3 regions of the Buttiauxella sp. 3AFRM03 genome follow, and region 1 is predicted to be linked to each of the others. Evidence: predicted binding sites of a transcription regulator. Region 1 holds the regulator's gene; each other region holds the start of a gene.
What was found. Region 1 encodes PurR, which represses purine synthesis genes. Its sites were predicted from a motif close to CANGCAAACGTTTGCNTG; they were not measured.
Positions count from the first base shown of each region.

Region 2: the regulator PurR is predicted to act here: its motif matches at 1,403-1,420, upstream of purH (bifunctional phosphoribosylaminoimidazolecarboxamide formyltransferase/IMP cyclohydrolase).
Region 3: the regulator PurR is predicted to act here: its motif matches at 1,640-1,657, upstream of D8682_RS13925 (NCS2 family permease).

Region 1 is NZ_CP033076.1:602,520-605,803, reverse strand. Features, by position in the region: gene punC (purine nucleoside transporter PunC) at 1-325, opposite strand, end outside; gene punR (DNA-binding transcriptional activator PunR) at 441-1,352, shown strand; gene purR (HTH-type transcriptional repressor PurR) at 1,391-2,416, opposite strand; gene D8682_RS27410 (YnhF family membrane protein) at 2,709-2,801, shown strand; gene sodB (superoxide dismutase [Fe]) at 2,855-3,284, opposite strand, start outside.
Region 2 is NZ_CP033076.1:2,728,838-2,732,121, forward strand. Features, by position in the region: rRNA gene D8682_RS14190 (16S ribosomal RNA) at 1-928, opposite strand, end outside; gene purH (bifunctional phosphoribosylaminoimidazolecarboxamide formyltransferase/IMP cyclohydrolase) at 1,539-3,128, shown strand; gene purD (phosphoribosylamine--glycine ligase) at 3,146-3,284, shown strand, end outside.
Region 3 is NZ_CP033076.1:2,664,747-2,668,030, forward strand. Features, by position in the region: gene D8682_RS13925 (NCS2 family permease) at 151-1,500, opposite strand; gene D8682_RS13930 (glutathione S-transferase family protein) at 1,880-2,542, opposite strand; gene soxR (redox-sensitive transcriptional activator SoxR) at 2,840-3,284, opposite strand, start outside.

The DNA.
Region 1 (3,284 bases):
AGACGCCAACCGCCTGAACAAAACGCAGTACCAGTAGCGCGGTGGCGCTTTCAACCCACAGCATGCCGATACAACCGATGGCGAACAGGCTTAAACCCGCCAGTAATACCGGTTTACGACCGAAGTGGTCTGACAATGGACCCCACATCAACTGGGCAAACGCAAAGCCGGCAAGGAACAGACTCAGGCTGGCACTGACGGCAGAGGCGTCGGTCTGTAAATCTTGCTGAATGGCAGCGAAAGCAGGCAGATACATGTCTGTGGCGAGGAACCCCAGCACACTTAATCCGGCCAGCCAGATAAGAAATCCTTTTGATGGTTGCATAATTTTCTCTTGTTTTATCTTGCAGGTTAATCGCCGCGAGAGTGTACGGAGTGCAATTACGCTTGTGAAACGCTAATATTTGTAGGTTGCGTTCAAAAAATTTGTGAGCAAAGAAATGTGGTCAGAATACTCGCTGGAAGTCATCGATGCGGTAGCGCGCAATGGCAGCTTCAGCGGTGCAGCACAAGAGTTGCACCGCGTTCCGTCTGCCATTAGTTATACGGTGCGGCAACTCGAAGATTGGTTAGCCGTTCCGCTATTCGAACGTCGTCATCGGGATGTTGAATTAACCCCTGCTGGCGTCTTTTTTCTCAAAGAAGGCCGCTCTGTTATCAAAAAAATGATGACGACACGGCAACAGTGCCAACAGATCGCCAATGGATGGCGTGGTCACCTGGCGATTGCAGTTGATAACATTGTAAAACCGGAGCGAACGCGGCAACTGGTGCTGGATTTCTATCGCCATTTTCCTGATATCGAATTACGTATCTTTCAGGAAGTGTTCAACGGCGTGTGGGATGCGCTGGCGGATGGACGCGTAGAAGTGGCGATTGGCGCGACTCAGGCGATTCCGGTTGGGGGGCGTTATGCCTTCCGTGATATGGGAACGTTGAGCTGGCGTTGCGTGGTGGCTTCCTCGCACCCACTGGCACAGTGCGATGGGACGTTAAGCGATGATGACCTGCGTGCCTGGCCATCGCTAGTTCTGGAAGATACTTCGCGTTCATTACCAAAACGAATTACCTGGCTGTTAGATAACCAGCGCCGCGTGGTAGTGCCTGATTGGGCGTCCGGTTCGGATTGCTTGAGCGCGGGGTTGTGTATCGGCATGGTGCCGTTACATATTGCCAAACCGTGGGTTGCTTCAGGGAAATGGCGCGAATTAACGCTGGATAATCCATTCCCTGACGCGGCATGTTGCCTGACATGGCAGCAAAACGATGCATCGCCAGCGTTGGCCTGGCTGTTGGATTACTTAGGCGATAGTGACACGATGAATCAGGAGTGGCTACAGGAGCCGCTGTAAGTCTGCTGGATGTCGCTTGCGCGACATCCGACACACACTTAGCGGCGATAATCGCGAAACGGGCCATCAGCCACAGAGCGGCGTTCAATCAGACGCGGGTGAACCTCAATCGACTGCGACTCTTCGCGTTTGTTGACGATTCTATCCAGCAGCATATTAAACGCCGTTTCCCCTAGCGAATCTTTCGGCTGGTGGATGGTGGTCAATGCCGGTGAGAAGTAACGCGCGTTGCGTACGTTGTCGTAACCGATAACGGAAATATCCTGCGGTACGCGCAGCCCCATTTCATCAGCAGCGCAAATAGCACCCATCGCCATAATGTCGCCGCCACAGAATACCGCTGTTGGGCGATGAGACTGGCCGATGATCTGCTGCATGGCGCGGTAACCTGATTCAGGTTCAAAGTCTCCCTGAACAATCCAGTTTTCCGGAATGGAAATTCCCGCTTCTTCCAGTGCTTTCATAAAGCCTGCATGGCGGCCGCCACCGGTGTTACGTTCCATTTGCCCGGGAATGGCGCCAATTTCGCGGTGGCCGCGTTCAATCAAATAACGTCCAGCAAGATAACCGCCGTGGAAAGCGTTATCGACCACGGAGTCGGTGAAATCGGCACGAGCCTCGCCCCAGTCCATCACCACCATAGGGATGTGACGGTACTCTTCAAGCATGGTGAGCAATGATTCAGGATATTCAGAGCACATCACTAACAGGCCATCGACACGCTTTTGTGCCATCATCGATAAGTAAGCGCGCTGCTTTTCAAAGTTGTTGTGCGCGTTGCCCAAAATCAGGGTGTAGCCTTTTTCAAAGCAGCTATTTTCCACCGCTTCGATTATCTCGGCGAAATAGGGTGCTTCACTGGAAGTGGCAAGCAGACCAATCGTTTTGGTGTGATTAACTTTCAGGCTTCGTGCTACGGCGCTTGGCGAGTAGTGCAATTCTTTAATTGCTGCCCACACCGCATTGCGCGTTTCTTCCGCCACAAAACGGGTTTTGTTAATCACATGTGATACGGTTGTAGTGGAAACGTTTGCGCGCTTCGCCACGTCCTTGATTGTCGCCATTAAAATTCACTCCGGGCTATATCGTAAACCCTTGATTGCTATTATGTTAAACGTTTGCGTACGCTGACTCCACAGGCAACATGATGGTTGCAGGTATGCCGGGATTGCGACATAAAACGGGAGGAGGGCATTGAATTGACGATACGCAACAAATTAGCGAGGGATTTTGGCCTATCCAGGCGAAAAGTGGAAGAGGGAAAATTGATATCAGATTAAAACCTGGAGGATTTTTATCTCTGGTTGTGGGAAAATCACCCTGACACATCGATTGTATGGATATAAAAGGAGTTTAATGATGAGCACCGATTTGAAATTTTCAATCACGACGACGGTAATTGTTTTGGCTTTGATTGTTTTCGGCGCACTAACTGCCGTACTGCACTGATTTTTACGCTTTGATCAAGATGGGCCGCAAATCGCGGCCCATTTACTTTTGCATTAAGCTGCTAAATTCTTCGCAACAAACGCCCAGTTCACCAGCGCCCAGAAATGCTCAAGGTAGCCAGCACGAGCATTGCGGTAGTCGATGTAGTACGCATGTTCCCACACATCCACAGTCAACAGCGGTTTAGCTGCAGTCGTCAGTGGGGTGCCAGCGTTAGAGGTAGAAACAATCGCTAATGCGCCATCTTCCTGTTTAACCAGCCATGTCCAGCCAGCACCGAAGTTCTTGATAGCAGCATCAGTAAATTGCTGCTTGAACTCAGCGAAGCTACCAAAAGATTTATTGATGGCTTCCAGCAGTTCGCCAGTTGGCTCGCCGCCAGCATTTGGTGCCAGGCAGTTCCAGTAGAAAGTGTGGTTCCAGACCTGAGCGGCGTTGTTAAATACGCCACCTTCGGAAGTACGAACGATCTCTTCGAGGGTT
Region 2 (3,284 bases), 2.1 Mb from region 1:
CCCCGTCAATTCATTTGAGTTTTAACCTTGCGGCCGTACTCCCCAGGCGGTCGACTTAACGCGTTAGCTCCGGAAGCCACTCCTCAAGGGAACAACCTCCAAGTCGACATCGTTTACGGCGTGGACTACCAGGGTATCTAATCCTGTTTGCTCCCCACGCTTTCGCACCTGAGCGTCAGTCTTTGTCCAGGGGGCCGCCTTCGCCACCGGTATTCCTCCAGATCTCTACGCATTTCACCGCTACACCTGGAATTCTACCCCCCTCTACAAGACTCTAGCCTGCCAGTTTCGAATGCAGTTCCCAGGTTGAGCCCGGGGATTTCACATCCGACTTGACAGACCGCCTGCGTGCGCTTTACGCCCAGTAATTCCGATTAACGCTTGCACCCTCCGTATTACCGCGGCTGCTGGCACGGAGTTAGCCGGTGCTTCTTCTGCGAGTAACGTCAATCACTGCGGTTATTAACCACAATGCCTTCCTCCTCGCTGAAAGTACTTTACAACCCGAAGGCCTTCTTCATACACGCGGCATGGCTGCATCAGGCTTGCGCCCATTGTGCAATATTCCCCACTGCTGCCTCCCGTAGGAGTCTGGACCGTGTCTCAGTTCCAGTGTGGCTGGTCATCCTCTCAGACCAGCTAGGGATCGTCGCCTAGGTGAGCCATTACCTCACCTACTAGCTAATCCCATCTGGGCACATCTGATGGCAAGAGGCCCGAAGGTCCCCCTCTTTGGTCCGAAGACGTTATGCGGTATTAGCTACCGTTTCCAGTAGTTATCCCCCTCCATCAGGCAGTTTCCCAGACATTACTCACCCGTCCGCCGCTCGTCACCCAGAGAGCAAGCTCTCCTGTGCTACCGCTCGACTTGCATGTGTTAGGCCTGCCGCCAGCGTTCAATCTGAGCCATGATCAAACTCTTCAATTAAAAGCTTGATTTGCTTCAACTCGTGAAGCGGTGCTCAAAAATTAACTTTCGTAATAATTCAACTAAATGAATTACTGCTTGGTCACTCTTCAAGACTTGATATTTTTTTGATACCCGAAGGCATCTGAGATATCAATCCTGCGAGTGCCCACACAGATTGTCTGATAAATTGTTAAAGAGCAGTGAGTTAGGCGCTTTCGCTTGCTAACTCGAGGTGGCGTATATTACGCTTTCCTCTTTCAGAGTCAACCCTTAATTTCAGGATATTTGACTCTCATCGCCGCCGTTACTCTGTGATGTTGTTCACATGTTCCGTGTCGATGGAGGCGCATTATAGGGAGTTCTGCTGAGGCTGCAAGCCTAAATATGCAGTAATTTTACTGACTGCTGCATTCCACAGCAAAACCCCGCCTTATACGCAGTTGTTCACAAAGTTATCCACAATTGTGATGAAGTCCCAAATTTTGCGAGCGTGACGCAAACGTTTTCGCTACAATGCCCCCGCATTAAAAGGACACCCCGTTTTGGGGCGTTAGCTGAGTTTTAGGGAAAATAACTAAAATTCAGCTAACGCTCTTCTATATGCGAACCAAAGCTAAGGGATCAAACCATGCAACAACGTCGTCCTGTACGCCGCGCTCTGCTCAGTGTTTCTGACAAAGCCGGTATCGTCGAATTCGCCCAGGCGCTCTCCCAACGTGGCGTGGAGCTGCTGTCCACTGGCGGAACCGCTCATCTGCTGGCTAAAGCTGGCCTGCCGGTAACCGAAGTCTCTGACTACACCGGTTTCCCGGAGATGATGGATGGACGTGTCAAAACCCTGCATCCAAAAGTCCACGGCGGCATTCTGGGTCGTCGCGGCCAGGATGATGCCATCATGGAACAACACGCTATCTCCCCGATTGATATGGTTGTCGTCAACCTCTATCCATTCGCCCAGACTGTTGCCCGCGAAGGTTGCTCTCTGGAAGATGCGGTAGAGAATATTGATATCGGCGGCCCAACCATGGTGCGCTCGGCGGCGAAGAACCATAAAGATGTCGCAATCGTAGTAAAGAGCAGTGACTACGAAGCGATCATTAGCGAACTGGATACTAACGAAGGATCCCTGACGCTCGAGACGCGTTTCGATTTGGCGATTAAGGCTTTCGAGCACACCGCCGCTTACGACAGCATGATCGCCAACTACTTCGGTAGCATGGTTCCTGCCTATCATGGCGAAAGCAAAGATCCTTCTGGTCGCTTCCCTCGCACGATGAACCTGAACTTCATTAAGAAGCAGGATATGCGCTACGGTGAAAACAGCCACCAGCAAGCCGCCTTCTATATAGAAGAAGAAATTAAAGAAGCGTCGGTTGCCACCGCGACACAAGTTCAGGGCAAAGCGCTCTCTTATAACAACATTGCTGATACCGATGCAGCACTGGAATGTGTGAAAGAGTTCAGCGAGCCTGCCTGCGTAATCGTGAAGCACGCCAACCCTTGCGGCGTGGCTGTCAGCGATTCCTTATTTGATGCATACGACCGCGCCTATAAAACCGACCCAACTTCCGCATTCGGCGGCATCATCGCGTTCAACCGTGAACTGGATGCCGAAACCGCGCAGGCGATTATCTCTCGCCAGTTTGTCGAAGTGATTATTGCCCCGTCAGCAAGCGTTGAAGCGCTGAAGATTACTTCCGCTAAACAAAACGTTCGCGTTCTGACTTGCGGCCAGTGGCAGCAGCGTGTTCCGGGTCTGGATTTCAAACGCGTTAACGGCGGTGTGTTAGTACAGGATCGCGATCTGGGTATGGTGACGGCCGCAGACCTGCGTGTTGTCAGCAAGCGCCAGCCGACAGAGCAAGAACTACGTGATGCGTTGTTCTGCTGGAAGGTGGCGAAGTTCGTGAAGTCCAACGCGATTGTGTATGCCCGCGAGAATATGACTATCGGTATAGGTGCGGGCCAGATGAGCCGTGTTTACTCCGCCAAAATCGCCGGTATCAAAGCAAGCGATGAAGGCCTGGAAGTGAAAGGTTCAGCAATGGCGTCTGATGCCTTCTTCCCATTCCGTGACGGTATTGATGCCGCAGCGGCAGTTGGCGTGAGCTGTGTTATCCAGCCTGGCGGCTCGATCCGCGATGACGAAGTGATTGCCGCCGCTGACGAACATGGGATCGCGATGATCTTCACAGACATGCGCCACTTCCGCCATTAATCCTGGAGCATCTATAAATGAAAGTATTAGTGATAGGTAATGGTGGGCGCGAACATGCGCTGGCCTGGAAAGCGTCACAGTCGCCATTGGTACGCACGGTATTCGTTGCACCAGGCAATGCCGGTACAGCTCTGGAAACTGCTTTGCAGAACGTGG
Region 3 (3,284 bases), 2.1 Mb from region 1:
TTTGAAAGGAGTATTCAGAGTTTTTGCTCTAAATAATTCGAGTTGCAGGTAGGCGGCAAGAGAGCGAATCCCCAGGAGCTTACTAAAGTAAGTGACTGGGGTTCGCGAGTGCAGCCAACAACCCTGCAGCTTGAAGTATGACGAGTAAAATTAAATTGCCCAACCGCCGGCATAGAATGCGACTAAGGCGATTGCGATAGCCACGGTACCGATGTTCAGCTTGCGCCATTCACCAGAAACAACGCGGCCAATGACCAGCGATGCAAAGCCAATCATGATGCCGGTAACGATGTTACAGGTCAGCACGATGAATACCGCAGTGATCAGGCCAGCCATGGCATCAACGAAATCAGCGAAGTCGATTTTTGCCACGTTGCTCAGCATCAGCAGACCCACATACATCAGCGCCGGAGCGGTGGCGTAAGCAGGAACCAGATAAGAGAGCGGAGAAAGGAACAGAATCAGCAGGAACAGCACGCCGACGGTGATGGCTGTCAGACCGGTTTTACCGCCCGCCGCAGTACCTGCCGCAGACTCGATGTAAACGGCCGCTGGCGCTGCACCCACCAGGCCTGAGAACACGGAGCTCAGGGAATCGGTAGTCAGTGCTTTACCGCCATCAATGATTTGACCGTCTTTATCCAGCAGATTTGCCTGGCCCGCGACAGCACGGATGGTGCCGGTTGCATCGAATACCGCCGTCATCACCAACGCCAGAACGCTCGGTAACACCACTGGATTCAGCGCGCCCATAATATCTAGGCTACCAATCAGTGAATTGCCCGCTTCATCTTTCAGCGATGGCATCGCGAAGATGCCAGAGAAATGCACGGTTGGATCGAAAATCAGGCCAAAAATAGAAATACCGATGATGGTCAGCAGAATGCCGCCAGGGACTTTCAGCTTTTCCAAACCGATGATGACCGCCAGGCCAATCAAAGACATGATGACCGGGAAGCTGGCGAAATGGCCCAGCGCAACGGGCAAGCCATCCAGCGGGTTTTTGATAACCAGGCCGACACCGTTTGCCGCAATCAGCAGCAGGAACAAGCCGATACCAATACCCGTGCCATGCGCAACACCCATCGGTAAGTTACGCAAAATCCAGCTACGAATGCCGGTTGCAGAGATGATAGTAAACAGCACACCCATCAGGAAAACAGCACCCAGAGCAACAGGCACACTGATGTGTTGACCTAATACCAGGCTAAATGCGGTAAAGGCAGTCAGTGAAATAGCGCAACCAATGGCCAGCGGCAGGTTTGCCCACAGGCCCATCACCAAAGAGCCAACACCGGCGACCAGGCAAGTTGCCACAAAGACCGCCGCAGGAGGGAAACCTGCTTTACCGAGCATGCCCGGCACGACGATCACGGAGTACACCATCGCGAGGAAAGTGGTTAAACCCGCCACCACTTCCTGACGAACGGTACTGCCACGTGCAGATATTTTGAACCAGGCATCGAGACCGCCGGTTGCACGCGGAGAATGATTAGACATAGTGAAAAATCCCCTGAGATTTTTATGATTACGTTGGTATGCGTGGTTGGCAGACCGCTGCCAATTAAACGTTCAAATTCTTAAAGAATACGAATTGATCCCTGTGCTGCGTTTGCGACAAAAAAGGGGCGTCACAAAAAAAGCAAACGTTTAACTCCGCGCATACAAACTGAGCGTCAAAATTAAGGCAAACGATTATCCGGCCTTCTTACATGGATTTTCAACCGAACTTTGCCGCTTTTTGCGGAAAAAAGCGTTAGCAGGCGAAATTATCGCCACCTCATGCGCAAACGTTATCGTCAATGCGCAATTTAGCAACAATGATGCAAGATACTGGTTATATATTTTCCTGACTCATAGGATTTTTCGATAGAAGGAATTAAGGGATGTCGAACGGCCCACCTTGCTGAATTGCTCTCTGCCAGGCAGGGCGCATTTGCACTTTACTGTGCCAATTCTGCAGATTCGGTAAATCGTTGATGCCGCCGCGAGAGAGCAGCGCGATAACCGGGAAACTCATCTGTATATCTGCCGCACTAAACGCCTGACCTGCAAACCACGGATTTTTTTGTAGCGAATCTTCGAGATAACGCGCATGGGTCATAATCTGTTTATTCAGATAGGCCTTTTGCACACCTTGCCCCAGTAGATTACCAACCGGACGCAGTAACCACGGAACAGGCTCTTTTCCCAGGCTGCCGAAAACCAGTTTCATCATTAGCAATGGCATTAACGATCCTTCGGCGTAATGCAGCCAAAAGCGATAACGCAGTTTTTCCTGGCTGGAAATCGGTTTGAAGCGGCTTTCTAAATCGTAGGTTTCTTGCAGATATTCAATGATTGCCCCTGACTCGGCGAGAATATTGCCGTTATCTTCCACCACTGGCGACTTCCCTAACGGGTGCACAGATTTTAATGACTCAGGTGCCAGCATGGTCGGTTCGCGCTGATAGCGAACAATCTGGTACGGCACTTGCAGTTCTTCAAGCATCCATAAAATACGCTGCGAGCGGGAGTTATTGAGGTGATGGACGATAAGCATGAGTCAACCTTCTGTTTAACAAGATGAGTTAACTATAGGTAAATGAGCAAAAAGTGAAGTATTAGAACTGTACAAAAAAGATGCAAATCACCTTGAAACCTGGCCGAAGGGATCTACAATTAAGTTGTCAGCGCAATCCGGAACCTCCTGAGAATGTGTGATTGAGGGACGCTGATGTCGGGGGAAACCCTCCTTGCGAAAAGCGGGATAGATCGAAAGACAAAGACCGGGAACAAACTAAAGCGCCGAAGTTGGGCGCTTTAGTTTTGCCTGCCATTCCATCGCTTCACGCCAGTGTTAATCCTCAAGAAGACGCGCGCCCGTCCCCTGCTCACCGAGTTTATCGCCAGGATTGCGCAATGGACAATCGGCACCCGATAAACAGCCGCAACCGATGCAGCCATCCAGTTCATCCCGCAATGCGGTTAATGTATGAATGCGCCGCTCCAGCTCTTCACGCCATTGTGACGACATCTTTTTCCAGTCGTTTTTATTAATTTTATGCCCATCAGGCAGCACACCAAATTCTTCACCAATCGTCGCCAGTGGAATACCAATGCGCTGGGCAATCTTAATAATCGCCACGTTTCGCAGCACATCACGCGTGTAGCGCCGTTGGTTGCCGCTATTTCGTACGCTTTTGATTAATCCTTTGCTCTCATAGAAGTGCAACGCAGACACGGCGACGCCGCTACGCTTCGCCACTTCTCCCGGACTCAGTAATGATTTAAAGCGCGGTGAT